DNA from 3 places in the Xenorhabdus sp. TS4 genome. Region 1 is predicted to be linked to each of the others. Evidence: predicted binding sites of a transcription regulator. Region 1 holds the regulator's gene; each other region holds the start of a gene.
What was found. Region 1 encodes ArgR, which controls arginine synthesis, uptake and breakdown. Its sites were predicted from a motif close to ANTGAATAAAAATACANT; they were not measured.

Region 1 (6,274 bases):
AGTGCAGAATTAGAGCAGATGAGAAAAAAACAGAGTTTTTCAATTGTCATTTATTTGAACGGTTTTTCAAGTACAATCGATATATCTTGATATCTATTGATATGCTAATTAATGAGCACAGCTCTGAATCAGAGTCCAAAGCCAAAACATGAATTTAGAATCGATAATTAAACTCACCGCTGATGATATGGCAGCGGTTAATGAAACCATTCTTAACCAATTAAATTCTGACGTTGCGCTGATCAACCAACTTGGTTACTACATCATCAGCGGCGGTGGCAAGCGCATCCGACCAATGATTGCCGTATTGGCAGGTAAAGCCCTTCATTGCCAAGACACAAAACACATCAAAGTTGCTGCTTTGATTGAATTTATCCACACAGCAACGCTGCTGCATGACGATGTCGTTGATGAATCTGATATGCGCCGAGGTAAAGCGACAGCCAACTCTATTTATGGTAACGCTGCCAGTGTCCTTGTAGGTGATTTTATCTATACGCGCTCATTTCAAATGATGACCGATCTCGATTCCATGCGCGTATTAAAATTGATGTCTGATGCTACCAATGTCATTGCTGAAGGAGAGGTCATGCAGTTGATGAACTGCAATGATCCGAATATTTCCGAAGATGACTATATGAGAGTCATTTACAGTAAAACCGCCCGCCTGTTTGAAGTCGCTGCGCATTCAGCTGCCATTCTCGCCAACGCCACTCCTGAGCAAGAAATAGCACTACGTGATTATGGTCGTTATCTAGGAACTGCATTTCAATTAATTGATGATCTGCTGGATTATGACTCGGATAACAATACGCTTGGTAAGAATACAGGGGATGACTTGAACGAAGGCAAACCAACATTACCTCTTTTGCACGCTATGAACCACGGAACACCGGAACAATCCACTCTGATACGAGGTGCCATTGAACAAGGTAATGGCCGCCATTTGCTGGATACCGTCCTGGCAACGATGAAACAATGCGGTTCACTCAAATATACCCGCCAGCGGGCAGAAGAAGAAGCTGATAAGGCAATTTCAGCATTGCAGTCACTGGAAGACTCTCCATACAAGGCGGCTCTTGAGGGATTGGCCCATGTCGCTGTACAGCGACTTTCCTAAACTGAATCAATTAGTGCCCCAGATAACTCAATCTAGGGCGCTGTCTTTATTATCAATATCTTGAATACCGACATATTGGACAAGGCTGGCTAGCCCTTTTCTCAAAATAAATTTAACCATTCGTTCTCTTTCGGATTTGCTCAACTGGTAATAAGCCTCTACCCAGATCATAAATGGATCCTGTCGCTTATTACGGTAGTATTCGACCGAATTTTCACTGACCGTCAGTACATTCACGACTTCTTCGGGCAAACTGTTGACATTATATTCGAGTGCTTTTCCCTGTACGCCACGCTTACGGCGTTGTTCCCAGCCCTCGCGTCTTGCCATCAGATTGACCCCTTGGGGAGACGATGGCAGCCCTGCGAGGCCGATGAGTTCTTTTGCAGAATACCACTCTTTTTTCATCTCTTTCTCCTCGCTTGATACTGGAGCAGTGACGGGAAAGCCAAATTTTAAGCACTTGGCTTTTTAAAAGCTGCCTCAAGTAGCTATGATTTTTTCCAAAAAACTTCTTATGCCATCTCGTAATATCACTTCGGTAATGACCTCCTTCTCTTCCTCGGTGAGTAAATTAAATGCACTTACCCAAATGGATAAAGGATCTTGTTTCTGAACCTGATATTCCGTTGGTGTTTCATGAAGCTCCAAAGCTTCTAACGTTGATTTAGGAAAACAAGAGTAATGGTATTCAATCGCCCTTCCCTGGACACCTGACCGTTTTTGCCTCAACCATTCTTCACGTTTTGCCCTGGCATTAACTCCTTGTGGTGATCTAGGCAACTCACCTACACCGGTCAACTCCATTGCCGTATACCACTCTTTTTTCATAATGTTTCTCTATTTTTGTAACCAAGTTCAAAAAAGAAGTTATTAAGAAAAAATTAGAAACATTTTTAGAAAAAATAATGTTATTTTAATTTCTTAATAACAGGTTCGTGTTCGTTATTAATTTCACATTAACGCTTTAGTTATACCACTAATGTGGCTTCTAATTTAATAGAAAAGGATTAAAAAAATGATTTCTATGAAATCGGATTGGCATCCTGCTGATATTATTGCCGCTTTACGTAAACGAGGAACGACATTAGCTGCCGTTTCTCGCGCGGCGGGACTGAGTTCATCTACTTTGGCGAATACACTTTCTCGCCCGTGGCCCAAGGGAGAATGGATAATAGCGAATTACTTAGAACTACATCCGTCTGAAATATGGCCAAGCCGCTATTTCGATCCCCATACAGGAGAACTATTGGAAAGGAAAGTTAGAGAGAAAAAGAATAATTAGTTATCAATATAACTATTGAAAGGAAAACCGCTAGTTAGAAATAACTAGCGGTTTTAGTTATTTAATATATTTAACTTAATTCGTATATTAATAAATCATTAATAAATGAATTAGCCGTTAATAAACTTCTCGCCTAATTCAATATCTTTCTTCAAAACATCCAGCATGTTATCCAATGCTTTCTGTTCGAAGTCACTCAACTTGCCAATATCTAAACGTTCTTCGATACCATTTTTACCTAAGCGAACAGGCTGCGCAAAGAAACGGGCATATTTGCCATCACCTTCAACATAGCTGCACTCAACAACATTGCTTTCGCCTTGCAAGCCACGGAGCAGTGACAGCCCCAAACGAGCCGCTGCTTGTCCCATAGACAGTGTTGCAGAGCCACCACCCGCTTTCGCTTCAACAACCTCAGTGCCCGCATTCTGGATACGCTTGGTCAATGCTTCAATTTCTTCATCAGTGAAGCTAACACCTGGAATTTGCGACAGCAGAGGCAGAATGGTCACACCAGAGTGCCCGCCAATAACAGGAACTTCTATTTCTTCTACTTTCTTGCCTTTCAGCTCAGCAACAAAGGTGTTGGAACGAATGATATCCAGGGTTGTGACACCAAACAGGCGGTTCTTATCGTACACCCCTTCTTTTTTCAGTACTTCAGCAGCAATCGCTACAGTGGTATTGACTGGGTTGGTAATAATGCCAATTAATGCTTTTGGGCAAGTTTTAGCAACCTGCTGAACCAGATTACGAATGATACCCGCATTGATATTGAACAAATCGGAGCGATCCATACCAGGTTTACGCGCCACACCCGCAGAAATCAATACGACATCTGCACCTACCAAGGCAGGGGTTGCATCTTCACCAGCAAAACCAGTGACTTTAACTTCCGTTGGAATATGGCTCAGATCGGTTGCCACGCCTGGGGTCACCGGAGCAATGTCATACAAGGAAAGTTCTGAACCTGAAGGAAGCTGGGTCTTGAGTAGAAGGGCAAGTGCCTGACCAATACCACCGGCTGCGCCGAGAACTGCAACTTTCATCCTGATACTCCTTAAATTAAGTACTGTAAACACTACGTATTAAAAACAATCTGTTAACAGCCAGATTATCCACTTAATAGCCTGATGATGGAACACCAAAGTTGTTTTATTCTAAACAAAACGCTTATCTGTTAATGAGATAATGGACACTTTTTTAAGAATTATTTCAACCGTATTCTTCATCAATTAACTGATTACCTTACTCTTCCCTTTCAGGTCAAACAACACCATTTAATTAACAATGCATTTACTATGCTTAATCTGACGGAAAGAAAATGCACAGGAATTAAATGATATTAATCCTCAGATTATGAATAGGGAGATATTGGAAAATATACAATTATGCCCTGTATGTTAGTTTATTCTTCTCTTTCTTGAATAAAAATTCACTCTTTCGCATAATGTCCGCCTGATAACGGATTCAACGATGGTGAAATATGCGTGTTCCTTCGAAACAGGAAGATTTGGTAAAAGCTTTCAAGGCATTATTGAAAGAAGAAAAATTCAGCTCTCAAGGTGAAATTGTTTTGGCACTTCAAGAGCAGGGGTTTGAAAATATCAACCAATCTAAAGTTTCCAGAATGCTGACGAAATTTGGTGCTGTCCGAACCCGTAATGCAAAAATGGAAATGGTTTACTGCTTACCTGCAGAATTGGGCGTTCCCACTGCCACCAGCCCATTAAAAAATCTGGTATTAGATGTCGATTATAATCACAGCATTGTCGTCATACGAACTAGCCCTGGCGCAGCACAGTTAATTGCCCGCCTATTAGATTCATTGGGGAAAGCAGAAGGGATCCTTGGCAGCATTGCAGGGGATGACACTATTTTTTCCACTCCAGCGCAAAACTTTACGACAAAACAACTTTACGAAGCAATTCTCCACCTGTTTGAACAAGAACTTTAATTTTTTCAGGTCTGCCGTATGCCAATCTAATCAAAATATGCGTATGGCAGACCGAAATATAAGAAAATATTGATTAATCCGCGCTTATTTTTTTCGTCAATGCAGCCAGTAGTTTTTCGTGAATACCGCCAAATCCACCATTACTCATAAGCAGAATATGGTCACTGGGCTGGGCCGTTTCTACAATCATTTTAACCAACGTATCAATATCTCCACTCCAACGAGCGGGCTGAATACACTGTTCAGCAATTTCAACCACCTGCCACGGAATATTGGTGGGTTGATAGAGAAAAACTTCATCGGCGCGCCCCAAAGAAGGAGCAATATCATTTTTGCTCATTCCCAGTTTCATGGTATTCGAACGCGGTTCCAGTACGGCAAGAATACGAGCCATACCGCCCACTTTACTTCTCAACGCCTCCAGTGTGGCTAAGATAGCCGTTGGATGATGGGCAAAATCATCATACACCGAGATGCCATTGACTTCGCCGCGCAATTCAAGGCGACGACGGGCGTTAATAAATTGGCATAATGCCTGACAGGCATCCGCAGGTTGAACGCCCACATGATGGGCTGCCGCAATTGCGATCAAACCATTATGCATATTGTGCTCACCAACCAATGACCACTTCACTTCCCCAACCTGCTCACCCCGATGGAATACCTGGTAGTGGCTGCTATCCTGGCTAGCTTTCTTCGCCTGCCAATGACCGCTTTCTCCGATCTGTTCCAATTCACTCCAACATCCCATTGAAAGCACCTGCTTCAAATTAATATCATTATCAGGAACAATGATCTTGCCGGTACTCGGCACAACCCTGACGAGATGGTGGAACTGTTTTTGAATAGCGCCCAAATTTTCGAAAATGTCGGCATGATCAAACTCAAGATTGTTCATGACCAGTGTGCGGGGACTGTAGTGGACAAATTTCGAACGCTTGTCAAAGAAGGCACAGTCATATTCATCAGCTTCAATCACAAAAAATGGGCTTTCACCGATGTGTGCTGAAACTTCAAAATTCCCTGGCACACCACCAATCAGGAATCCTGGTTTATAGCCACACTCTTCCAAGATCCAGGCCACCATACCCGCTGTCGTTGTTTTGCCGTGAGTTCCAGCGACAGCCAATACCCAACGCTCCGGCAATATATGATCATGCAACCATTGCGGGCCAGAAGTATAAGGAATACCTCGATCCAGCACGGCTTCTACGCAGGGATTACCACGTGTCATGGCATTACCAATGATCACCATATCTGGAGCAGGATCGAGCTGTGCCGGATCGTACCCTTGGGTCAGCTCAATGCCCTGTTTTTCCAGCAAAGTGCTCATTGGGGGATATACATTGGCATCAGAGCCAGTCACTTCATGCCCCTGTGCGCGAGCGAGGATCGCCAGCCCACCCATGAAAGTACCGCAAATGCCAAGAATATGAATACGCATTTATTTCTACCTGATTCATGAACTGTATCACTATTTTAACCCTCAAATCAGAGATTAAAAATGCAATAACCTATGAATCATTGGATTCTTTAGCTAAACTGCCCGCGCCTAAGTGCGGCACATAAGTGCAACACATAAGTGAAGCACGCTTCCTAAAACCACAACCAATTCAAGGCCTTTGTCATGAAAACATTGGGCGAATTCATCGTCGAAAAGCAGCAAGATTTTCCGCATGCTACAGGTGAACTGACTGCACTACTGTCTGCCATAAAGTTAGGTGCCAAAATCATCCATAGAGATATCAATAAAGCCGGTCTGGTGGATATTTTAGGCACAAGTGGTGTATCTAATGTTCAGGGTGAAGTCCAGATGAAACTGGATTTGTATGCCAATGAAAAACTCAAGGCAGCACTGAAAGCACGCGGCGAAGTTGCAGGCATTGCTTCCGAAGAGGAAGACGACATCGTT
Region 2 (6,274 bases), on a different contig from region 1:
ATCAAAAGCGTAGGAAGTTGTCTGGTAAATTGGGACAGCAACGGCTTTGGTTGTTGGATCGGGTGAATAACCTGCATGGATGGATAAAGTTTCTAATTTCATTGCCATTTCCTTTAGTTAAGTGAAGTGGTACTGACGTTTGAGACTGACAATTAAAAATAGTAACGCGTTTGTTTTGACTTTGTTGATATCAAAAAATGATTCTGAATCAATAATTCAATATTACTCCCATTTGTTGCATTTTATCCGATTGCCTTACAAGAACTATTTATACTTTAAATGGTTAAAACATTTAATAAATATAAAAGGTAATTATTGATGATTGGCTCAGCATACCGCATTGATGAGAGTGTGAATGTATATGCTTTGTTGGGTTTTGCTTATTCAAAACCTCAGCCTTTATGCGGGTTATGAAGGAGTATCCGCAAAATATAGCGGAAAAGATCATGCCATTGATGGGTTTAATATTGGTGTCGGTTAGCGTTTTTAATATATTTGCTGCCACAATAGGGGATAATTGCGGTGGTGGATATAAAAGGCTACCGGAGAGTAGCCTTAAAGTTAGGGTGGAGATTATTTATCGTACCAGCCAAAGCGGAAATGCTTGGTTTTACCTATGTTATCCTTCAGTATGGAGCATACGTTTATAGCTTCACTAGCAGAGTATTCTTTACCATGACTATTATTATCATAAACTACAGTGATTGTAGTTCCGTTTACTTTAAGAGGTAATAATATATCGGAAACATTAAGTTTATAGGTTCTATTATCGACTGTTACATAAAACTCTTTGCTAAGTAATTCTACTGTTTTTTGGCAGTGATCTTCATCACAGGATACGATAAGCATCAAATTAAATGAGCCTAGACCAGGCGTCATGAGGCCGCAAACAAATCCTACGATTTCCTTAATAGTTGTCTTATTCTGGAAGTTAGATAGAGTACCGATATTATCATAACGATCATGCGGTAGTCCTATTTTAAGATCAAAAGACATCCAATATGGTGCTGGTAATAGCAGTATTTTCCAATCACAAGCTATTAAATCTTCTTGGGTGGGTCCCAGGGAAGCCAATAACTATCTTTATCACTCTTTTCAATATAAGCAGACCCATCACCTTCACTATTCGCTACCGACTGATGAGCAAGGCGTATATGTTCTTTAGGAACATGCCAACCAGTACGACATAACAGTTGTTTTTTTACATATACATGGCTTAGCGCCCATGCGAAAGAACCGATTGGTACAGTGACTTCACCACCAAAACCTTCAAACTTATTTTGGGCAAGATTGAATGGATATTTAAGGCTGGCATTCATATTTTCTGGTTTACTGAGTTCAGACATAAATCCCTCACTTAATTATTCATTAAAATTCAAGGTAATTTCATCCTACTGCTAATCCGCCAGCACATATTACTTAGGTAAATTTTTTATTTCAATAATGTGAGATATAAAAGTAATTAATATGGGAGTAAAATAAGTGTTTTTTTATAAAATCTGCCTATCTGCTGTGGCGGAGATGAGTTGGGGGGTAAATTCGAAGTTTACTGCTAAAATATTGTTTCTTTCCAAAATCTTTCTGATTATTGATTATCAATCCAATTTAAATAGTATCAAAATCAAAAAACATGCTTGAAATTATTTTTGTTAGTGTCATTAGTTGATGCAAATAAAAATAGTGAGTTAATTCACTATTTTTATTTAGTTATCTTCTTTAAATTGAAAATATAGATCTATATGGTGCGTCCTTTAAATAAGCTGGGTATATTAGCATTTTGATTTTTGCCAATATGAGCGGACGCAAAATATAAATCAACTATTACAACACGAGGTTTTCCACCAATGTTGCTACCATGACAGCCTTAATGGTATGCATTCGGTTTTCAGCCTGATCAAACACAATGCTGTGTTTTGATTCAAATACTTCATTTGTGACTTCCAGGCCACCATATAAATTGAATTCCTCTGCCAGTTGCTTACCAAGTGTTGTTTCTTCATCATGGAAAGCCGGCAGGCAATGCAGGAATTTAACTTCTGGATTCCCTGTGAGTTTCACAACCTCCATATTGACCTGGTAGGATTTCAGTAATGCAATACGTTCTTGCCAGACCGATTTCGGTTCTCCCATTGATACCCAAACATCGGTATACAGAAAATCGACCCCTTTTACACCTTGCGTAATATCTTCTGTCAGAGTGATCTGACCGCCAGTTTTCTCTGCCTGTTTTTGGCATTCCGCAACCAAATTTTTGTCTGGCCAGCATGTTGTTGGAGCAACCAAACGGAGATCTATACCCGTCAGTGCAGCCGCTTCCAGTAGGGTATTGCCCATGTTATTGCGGGCATCGCCCAAATAGGCGAATTTGATCTCAGATAGTGGTTTTTGGCTGTGTTCCTGCATCGTCATTAAATCAGCCAAAAGTTGGGTTGGATGGAATTCATCAGTCAGGCCATTCCAAACCGGAACTCCTGAGTATTGCGCAAGCGTTTCGACAATTTTCTGACTATATCCACGGTATTGAATACCATCATACAAACGCCCAAGTACCTGCGCAGTATCTTTGATGGATTCTTTGTGCCCGATCTGACTGCCGCTTGAGCCTAAATAAGTAACATTGGCACCTTGATCATGAGCTGCGACTTCAAATGCGCAGCGTGTACGAGTGGAGTCTTTTTCGAAAATCAGGGCAATATTTTTCCCTGTGAGTAAGAGAGATTCAGAACCTGATTTTTTATTCGCTTTTAATGCATGAGACAAAGTTAAAAGGGTATCAATTTCTGTGGGAGTAATGTCAAGTAATCTTAGGAAAGAACGCTTGAAAAATGGGTTCATTATGCATTGTCTCCATTAGGCAATATTGAATTTATATTCACTATATATCGATAAAAAATTCAATTACAAGCCCTGTGTGCAGAGTTTATAGGAGTGAAGGTATCAAGACAGGTTATAGATCAGCCGCTTATGTTATGCATTTCTTTTTGAACAAAATTGGATAGATATATCCTTTGTACATAAAAGATGGGAGAATGCAAAACAAGACAGCCAACTGACAGAGGGGATTGGCATGGCAGACCCACATGCTTTAGAAGAACAGTGTGAAGAAACTCGCTTGATCATCGAAGAATTATTGGAAGATGGCAGTGATCCTGATGCACTCTATATTATTGAGCACCATTTTTCGGCAGAAGACTTCGACCAACTGGAAAAGGCAGCCCTTGAAGCTTTTAAATTAGGCTATGAAGTAACGGATGCAGAAGAACTGGAAACAGAAGATGGTGTTGTTTTGATGTGTTGTGATGTGATCAGCGAAAGTCGTCTGGAAGCTGAATTGATCGACGTACAGGTTGAACAGCTCATGGATCTGGCTGGAAAGATCGGTGTAAATTACGACGGTTGGGGAACGTACTTTGAAGACCCTAATGCGCCTGATGATGAAGATGACGGTGATCTCTTTCCCCCTGAGGACGATGAACCCAGACTCCATTAAGATCTTTTGAAGATTGCGTCAAACCAAATTGCCCCACTTAAACCGTGGGGCTGACTATCTTTAATTGAAAGCTATCATAGCATCATAATGCTTTGAGCATCCTGACTTCACAGTCGCTGTGGCCTGTATTGCCAAGAGGCTCATCAAGATAGCTGAAGCCCAGCTTTTCATACAAGGCAATGGCGGCTTTCAGATTCTCTGTCGTTTCCAGATAGCAGCGTTTAAAGCCTTGTTCTGTGCCAAATTTGAGAGAGTGCTTCACGATTTGCCGGGCAATACCTTTTCCCCGCAGTACCGATGAAAGGTACATTTTCTGTAATTCGCAAGTACCGCCATCACCACCAGCCAGAGGAGCAACACCGCCACCGCCAACGACTTCGCCATCCATTTCAACAACCCAATAAGCGCTGTGTGGCTGGTTGTAAACTTCGTACAGGGTATCCAGAATTGGATCAGCGACGGCAAAGCCTTTGTCTGCGGTTAAGCCATGCTCAGCAGAGACCTCACGGATCACAGCGGCAATGCCTGCATTGTCTTGTTGGGTGATGGGACGAATAACGTAATTGTGTGTTGTTTTTGTTGTCATTATTTTCTCTGCATATTTTTAAAAAGAGGGTAAAGGTGAGTGAGGAGTTATTGCAGGGAAAGCAGTTCTTCACGGCTCAGACCGGTACTTTCCATAATCAGTTCGATACTAGCACCATTTTTTAACAAACTACGTGCTATTTTTAGTCGTGCCTCACGTTGACCTTTTTCTTCACCTCGCTGAATACCCTGTTGCATGCCTTGCTGAATACCCTGTTGAAGACCTTCTTTCCGACCTTTTTCCTGTAATCGTTCAGCAATACTCATAATCGCCTCCTGATGACTATCTGCCTGTTCAATCAGTAGTTGGAGCACCTGTACAAAATACGGTGAATCCATCGTGTTAAACAGGTAATTAAGGATAGTAACCACATCGTTATCACTATTATAATTGTGCTTAAGGACCTGCGCCAACAGCGTGGTCACTGCCTTAAACTCCTCCCGCAAATTTTTATGCTTCATCGCCAGTTCCATCACAGCGATTTTGCGATGATTCACCAGTTCGTTATCATCAATCACAGTCACATCGACTAACGGAAACGGATTAAAGTATATCTCTTCCGCCAATTCGGGCAATGAAAAGCATTGCGTCCAAGTCTGCTGGAAAGGATAAGGGCTGCGATTTCCGTGGTAAAACAAAACGGGTACAACCAGCGGCAGTGCCTTGTTTCCCTGTTGCAGATGCTGATTCATCGCCATAAACGAATAGTGCATCATTCGCCACGCCATCATTTTATCTGGGGTAGACTGATGTTCAACCAGGACATAGATATAGCCATCCCCCCGTTGTGTTTTCACCGAATAGAGGACATCCGACATTTTCGAACGCAACTGTCGGTCGATGAATGACGAGTTGGTTAACGCTAATGTGCTAAGATCACACAATTGCTTGATTTTTTCCGGCAGATGAATGTCAAAAAAATCTTTAGCGTTTTCAATCTGAGTCATGAATTCTTTGAAAGCCGCATCATGGGGTGTGGATGTGGTCTTTTTATTCATTATATTCGCCCGTTAACTTTTGAGTTCGATTGATTATAAACGCTTTACTTTGATGGAACATATAATATACCCCTATATCTTATACTATATAAATAAACCTCGTTTACGTTTAACCTGATCTTAATAAAAGTTCAATCAAAATAATCAACTCATTAATTAATTGTATTATTAAAAATAGTCATTAAGTGATAACTATTTTTAATAACGTAAAAGGAAAATACACAACTAGGATCATAAATAGGAGTAGATCCTAATTATTTAATATGAGGTGTGTGAATATGTTATCATATCCAGGCAGAATCATATTTTTATTCTTTTTTCTTTACACATTATTGGTACCTTATACGATAACGAATGCCTTTGCAGAGGGGGCTCATAACTGAAAGATATAAGAGAAAAGCAAAGAATAAAGATAAAATCGGTGTGCGAGTTAATAAATCAAGTAAAAGACTTCTGAATTCGGATACTCATAAAAAACTTGGGATTCGGTGGACACTATTTTTATCAGGACTGGATGCATGGCCTGAATACCTTTTATGACTACGACTTGACGGAGTAAATTATTGCACTTATTCTTTTATCCACCCCTCGATTCTTAATCCATCCACTCTATTAAATTCTCTGGTATTATTAGTCACAATAATCAACCCCTTGTTTCTGGCGTGTCCTGCAATATGAAGATCATTATCACCTATTTTTTTCCTTGTTTTTCAAGTGTTGTTAGAATATCTCCATAATGAAAGGCAGTCAGTCTGGAAACGAAATCTGAAATAGTAGCGAGATTTTTTATAGTATTTGCACTTTTTTTCTGCTCTAAAAATCAATTCTGCTAACGTAATTGTAGAGGTAGCTATCTGACTGGCATGTTGATTAAACTTAGGTGTCATGATGAAACAACATGTAGGTAAAACTCTTCGTTTTTGCCTCAACTGGAAATAAACCACCCAAATTTACACCTTGAATCCAAGAGTCGTGCTCCATGAAGTGGCCTTCAATAGAGTTGGGCAACCAGCGTTGGGGGTCTTTATGTCCAATTATAGCAGAACACCTAAAATCGCTATCGCACAGTAACCTCATTCTGTCTATGATAGGCTTTTATCCTCAATGAAATGTGGTTGCGGTGAGGGTATTAGTGGGTACAGTCAGTAATCTCCTAATAACTGCTTCAGTTTTTTCTGAAAAATAAATAAAAGACAGTAT
Region 3 (6,274 bases), on a different contig from region 1:
GGTTGCGCCCGCTGTAAATGGGTATAACCTGGCATTACCGCATCCTGATTGTTTTCAGCAGTGAATACCAACGCTTGTTGCAACTCAGCTAATGCTATCAGAATGTGGATGATCTGATCTTTACACCATAATTTCAGGTCAGTTGCGACCTGATCATTACGGCTGCGTCCCGTATGGAGTTTTTTACCCAAATCACCCACTTTCGTAATAAGTTGCCCTTCTACCCAACTGTGAATATCTTCCGCATCACTTTGCAAAATGGCCTTGGGGTTAATTCGCACTTCATCCAGTAATTCATTTAAAGCCAGTTCCAGCTTTTGTTGCTCTTCGGCAGTTAACACTCCTACCGTAACCAACGCTTTTGACCATGCAACAGAACCAACAATATCCTGCTCCGCCAAACGATAATCAAAACGCAGTGAATCATTAAATTGCTTGAACCGTTGATCGGCTTCCTGACTGAAACGCCCACCCCAAAGTGCCATAATATTGTTCCTGTTTTTTCTAATTGCTATCGATTACTAAAAGTTGATCGCCCCAAAATTACTTTTTACTGTTCAGTGCACGAATACGTGAAGAAAGCGAATAGAGGCGAATAAACCCTTCTGCATGGCTATGATCGTAAACTTCATCCTCGCCAAAAGTGGCGAACTCTTCAGAATAGAGGCTATTGGCTGACTTTTTCTGCACTGCCGTTACCTGCCCTTTATAAAGTTTCACAACCACTTCACCGCTGACACTGGCCGCTAAAATTTCTGCTGCTGCTTGGATTGATTGACGCAATGGCGCAAACCAACGGCCGTCATAAACAACATAAGACATCTCCAGCCCCAGTTGTTGACGCCATTTGAAACTATCGCGATCTAAAACCAGTTGTTCGATGCCGCGCAGTGCTTCCATCATGATGGTTCCCCCCGGAGTTTCATAACAACCGCGGGATTTCATGCCTACTAAACGGTTTTCTACGATATCGATCCGGCCAATGCCGTGCCTGGCTCCCCACTTATTTAACTCATCAAGGCATTGATAGGGGGAAAGCGCCTGACCATTCACGCTAACTACTTCACCTCTTTCAACCGTCACAGTGATATATTCCGGTTCATTGGGCGCCTCTTCTGGCTCTACTGTCCACACCCAGCAATCTTTATTGGCAGTATTCCACGTGCTTTCCAAAACCCCACCTTCGGTTGAAATGTGCCATGCATTTTCGTCACGGCTATAGATTTTCTCCAGTGTTGCGGTTGTCGGGATATCACGAACTTTTAAATAATCCAGCAGCGCTTCACGGGAACGTAGATCCCATTCCCGCCACGGAGCTACAACTTTCAGATGTGGTGCCAAAGCGGTATAAGTACTCTCAAACCGAACCTGATCATTCCCTTTACCTGTTGCACCGTGGGCGACGGCATCCGCTCCCACTTTCAGAGCCAGCTCAACCTGAGCTTTAGCAATAATTGGACGAGCCATTGATGTACCAAGCAGATAACTTCCCTCATACAGGGCGCCGGTTTTTAACACAGGATAAACATACTCTTTGATAAACTCTTCGCGCAGATCAACGACATGACATTCAGAAGCACCGGAACGTAATGCTTTCTGCTCCACCCCCTCCAGATCTTCACGACTTTGGCCGACATCAGCGACAAACGCAATCACTTCACAATTGCCATAATGTTCTTTTAGCCACGGAATAATGGCGGATGTATCCAAACCACCTGAATATGCCAGAACGATTTTCTTAATGCTTTTAGTCATAGAGATAACCTTTTTAATTTTAGTACAAACATAAGTTCGGGAATTACACGTCCAATTACGCCAAAATTCGTGTGCCAATAGGGATGCCATTAAATAACGCAATCAACTGATCTGCATGGCGCCAACTCGCGATATCCACTGGTTGTCCGAGTGTTTTTGCCGCTTCTAATGCTGCATTTACTTTCACTATCATGCCGTCAGTGATAATGCCTTGATCGATAAGCTGCGCAATCTGTTCTGTCGTGACTTCTGGGATCTTTTTCCCTTTCCCATCCAGAATACCGCTGACATCGGACAACAAGATCAAATCTGCATTCAGCACTTGTGCGATGGCCGTCGCAGCTTGATCGGCATTGACATTCATCAATTCACCTTGTTCAGTGATACCAATTGAACTGATAATCGGCATATAGCCCAAATCCAGCAAAATTTTCAGGAGATCAGGTATTCCTGATTGAGCCTTTCCAGTGTGACCAAGCTCTTCATCAAGTTGAGAAACGTTAACCATTCCCCCATCACCCAGACATAATCCGATGGCAGGCAAACGATACTTTGTTGCCCACGCCAGCAATTTCTTGTTGGCAGTTCCGGCTAACGTCCCCGTAATGATGTCAATCTGATCCTCAGGCGTAACCCGCAAGCCTTGTTTCTTCAAAATAGGCATCTGCAATCGTTGCATCAGCTCATCAACCAAGCAACCACCGCCGTGTACAATAACCAGCGGACGTTTATGTGTTTTTCGGTATAACTGTAATGTGGTAAATAACCGTTCCAGCGCTTCTTCACTATCTAACAACACACCACCCAACTTGATAACTAACGGCTCCATCAGATTTATCCTCTGTCGGTATTAATATCTGTAGGTTAGAAATTAAAGTAATGCCTGAGTTTCTTCATACCCAAAACGAATATTCATGCACTGTACTGCTTGTGCCGCTGCCCCCTTCAACAAATTATCCTCAGCCCCTACGATGATCAGGTATTGCCCCTGAACAGCAAAACCAATATCGCAGAATGGCAAACCAACAACGGCTTTCAACGCGGGAACCCCTTTGCTATATAACCGCACCAACGGCTTATCATGATATGCCTGTTGATAAGCCGCCCTAATTTGGGCTTCTGTCACACCAGATTTCAATTTACAGGTAATTGTGGCAAGAATACCGCGTGAGAAATTGCCTAAATGAGGGGTAAAAATCACCTCTGTACCTAAATGAGTAGTGATTTCAGGCTGATGACGATGGTTAAAAACACCATACGGTTGCAAACTAATTTCACAGAAGCTATTGGTGATCGACGCTTTTCGGCCAGCGCCACTGACACCACTGACAGCGTTGATAACAGGCCAATGTTCTGTATCTAATAAATTTTGTTCAAGCAACGGTTTCAAGGAAAGTTGGGAAACAGTGGGGTAACAGCCGGGAACAGCAATCAATTGAGCTTGCCTGATTTTCTCTGCTTGCCATTCTGCCAATCCATATACCGCTTGCTCCAACCACCGAGTATTTTTATGTTCAAACCCGTAGTATTTTTTATAGAACTGTGTATCTTTCACGCGATAGGCACCAGATAAATCAAACACGATACAACCTGCTGCCAGAAATATCGGGACAATATCATGGCTGACTTCATGGGCAGTGGCGAGAAAGACCACATCAATCCCTTTTGCCGCTTCACTCACATCGGCCAACGGCTGTAAGGGCAAATCAAGAATACCCTTATATTGTGGATGAAGTTCTGAAAAACATTTCCCTGCATCTAAACTTTGAGAAGAAACCATCAAGCCGGAGAGATGGACATAGGGATGACGTTGCAGATATGCTGCTAACTCAGCTCCGGTATAACCACTGGCACCAACTATCAGCGTATTCAACATGGGATTTATTCACCTTATAGTATTAACCCAATAGTATTAATTCAATGACTTTATTGCATTTATATGCAATTAATTTGCATGAATATTGATACTATTATGAGTAAGGGCTGTCAACAGTGAATATTAAATTACCGTCTTTTATTAAATTATATCATCAGCTCATTGCGGCTCCTTCTATCAGCGCAACTGATGCTGAACTTGATCAAAGTAATGAAGTTGTTATCAATCTGCTGGCAGAATGGCTAAAAGAGATCGGGTTTACCATTGAAATTCAACCCGTTCCTGAAACCAGAGGTAAATTCAATCTGCTGGCAACATTGGGCAGTGGTTCGGGGGGTTTACTGCTATGTGGTCATACAGATACCGTTCCTTTTGATGAGGGACGCTGGACACAAGATCCCTTCACATTGACCGAGCGCGATGGCAAATTATATGGACTTGGGACGGCTGATATGAAAGGCTTCTTTGCCTTTATCATTGATGCGTTGCGGGATATCGATGTCAGCAAACTATCTCACCCTCTTTATATTCTCGCTACCGCTGACGAAGAAACATCAATGGCAGGTGCACGCTACTTTGCTGCCAATGCTCATATTCGGCCTGATTTTGCCATCATTGGCGAACCGACATCATTACAGCCAATCCGCGCCCATAAAGGGCATATAGCCCAGGCTATCCGCATTGAAGGAAAATCAGGGCATTCCAGCGATCCAGCGCGGGGTGTCAATGCCATTGATCTGATGCACGAATCCATTACCCAGCTAATAAAACTACGCCACACCTTGCAAGAGCGCTATCACAATCCGGCGTTCGTCATCCCTTACCCAACCATGAATTTCGGCCATATTCATGGCGGTGATGCTGCAAATCGTATTTGTGCCTGCTGTGAACTGCATATGGATATCCGTCCGCTGCCCGGATTGACCTTGCAGGATTTGAATGGGTTGCTGAATGACGCACTGGAACCCGTAAAACAGCGCTGGCCTGGTCGCCTGAACGTGACAGAACTTCATCCCCCCATTCCGGGCTATGAATGTCCGACAAACCACAAACTGGTCGGCGTGATTGAAAAACTGTTGGGAACCAAAGCAGATACCGTCAATTACTGTACGGAAGCGCCTTTTATTCAGGAGTTGTGTCCAACATTGGTTTTAGGGCCTGGCTCGATTGAACAAGCGCACCAGCCCGATGAATTTTTGGATATGGCATTTATTGAGCCAACGAGAAGATTGCTTTCACAGCTTGTGGCGCATTTTTGTTTGAATGTGGGTTAAAGCTGTACTGTTTCCCAGCCGTCAAATGGCTAATCCTCTGCAAAAGTGTTCATAATTAGTACCATAAATGGACTGGGAGTACCCGGTCGGCGTTATAACCTCGGTGAATGCATCGGGGTTTTTCGCTAACTCTCCAACATGAATTTCTTTCCTGATCACTTTGAATATTCCTCATTGGAAATAGGCCATTTCTCGATTGACTAAAAACTCCGCTTCGCCCATTCTATTTGGACATCTAAATGGATAGACATATAAACACTTAAACATCTAAAAATAAGCGGGCAAAAGTTCCGTTTGTTCATGAGGGCACAGGGTATGAGTTTTTTTCACGCTAATCAGCGAGAAGCGCTGAACCAGAATCTGGCTGAACTTGAAGGGCAAATTCGTGTTTCCTTTGAATTCTTTCCACCCAGAACGGCTGAGATGGAACAAACCCTGTGGAAATCCATTGATCGCTTGAGCAAGCTGAAACCTAAGTTTGTTTCTGTTACCTATGGCGCCAACTCTGGCGAACGTGATCGCACGCATAGCATTATCAAGGATATTAAAGAAAAAACGGGCCTTGATGCAGCCCCACACCTGACTTGCATTGATGCCAGCCGTGCAGAGCTAAGCAACATTGCTCATGATTATTGGCAAAACGGCATTCGTCATATTGTGGCATTACGTGGTGATTTACCGGCTAACGGTTGTAAACCAGAAATGTATGGTGCTGATTTAGTTGAGCTATTAAAAAAAGAAGCAGATTTTGATATCTCCGTTGCAGCTTATCCAGAAGTGCATCCAGAAGCGAAAAGTGCACAGGCAGACTTGATCAATTTAAAACATAAAATTGATGCTGGAGCCAATCGCGCCATTACCCAATTCTTTTTTGATGTGGAAAGTTATCTGCGTTTTCGTGATCGCTGTGTCGCAACAGGGATTGACGCAGAAATTGTACCAGGGATCTTACCAGTCTCGAACTTCCGTCAATTGCAACGATTTGCTTCAATGACTAACGTTCGGATCCCAAGCTGGATGACCAGAATGTTTGAAGGATTAGATGATGATCCGGAAAGTCGCAACTTAGTCGGTGCATCTATTGCAATGGATATGGTGAAAATTCTCAGTCGTGAGGGCGTGAAAGATTTTCATTTTTATACCCTAAATCGGGCAGAATTGAGTTATGCCATCTGCCATACATTGGGAGTACGCCCTTGCTAATTAATTTACCCGCTACGTCTCAGAAGCCGAACAGTTTCCCCATTCGGCTTCTATGATTCAAAAATATTTAAACTATCCTGTATTGCGCATTCCTGCCGCGACGCCGGCAATTGTCACCATCAGCGCCTGCTCAAGATGCGGATCAGGATTTTCCTGCTGACGGGAA

Region 2: argF (ornithine carbamoyltransferase) is a predicted target of ArgR. The motif match lies at 2,860-2,877, and genes of this name have one in related genera.
Region 3: argC (N-acetyl-gamma-glutamyl-phosphate reductase) is a predicted target of ArgR. The motif match lies at 3,684-3,701, and genes of this name have one in related genera.

What each region holds. Positions count from the first base shown of each region.
Region 1 covers NZ_NKHQ01000013.1:46,306-52,579, forward strand. The annotation lists gene ispB (octaprenyl diphosphate synthase) at 149-1,120, shown strand; gene Xets_RS08315 (DNA-binding protein) at 1,148-1,528, opposite strand; gene Xets_RS08320 (DNA-binding protein) at 1,604-1,951, opposite strand; gene Xets_RS08325 (helix-turn-helix transcriptional regulator) at 2,139-2,405, shown strand; gene mdh (malate dehydrogenase) at 2,516-3,454, opposite strand; gene argR (transcriptional regulator ArgR) at 3,892-4,362, shown strand; gene mpl (UDP-N-acetylmuramate:L-alanyl-gamma-D-glutamyl-meso-diaminopimelate ligase) at 4,436-5,806, opposite strand; gene fbp (class 1 fructose-bisphosphatase) at 5,990-6,274, shown strand, end outside.
Region 2 covers NZ_NKHQ01000017.1:23,697-29,970, reverse strand. The annotation lists gene Xets_RS10005 (bifunctional O-acetylhomoserine aminocarboxypropyltransferase/cysteine synthase) at 1-102, opposite strand, end outside; gene Xets_RS10000 (hypothetical protein) at 574-996, opposite strand; gene Xets_RS09995 (hypothetical protein) at 1,041-1,346, opposite strand; gene argF (ornithine carbamoyltransferase) at 1,822-2,835, opposite strand; gene rraB (ribonuclease E inhibitor RraB) at 3,068-3,490, shown strand; gene Xets_RS09980 (GNAT family N-acetyltransferase) at 3,573-4,076, opposite strand; gene Xets_RS09975 (Rpn family recombination-promoting nuclease/putative transposase) at 4,124-5,074, opposite strand; gene Xets_RS28655 (inverse autotransporter beta domain-containing protein) at 5,553-5,633, shown strand.
Region 3 covers NZ_NKHQ01000007.1:45,214-51,487, forward strand. The annotation lists gene argH (argininosuccinate lyase) at 1-485, opposite strand, end outside; gene Xets_RS05570 (argininosuccinate synthase) at 544-1,755, opposite strand; gene argB (acetylglutamate kinase) at 1,811-2,584, opposite strand; gene argC (N-acetyl-gamma-glutamyl-phosphate reductase) at 2,627-3,631, opposite strand; gene argE (acetylornithine deacetylase) at 3,748-4,905, shown strand; gene metF (methylenetetrahydrofolate reductase) at 5,221-6,108, shown strand; gene ppc (phosphoenolpyruvate carboxylase) at 6,181-6,274, opposite strand, start outside.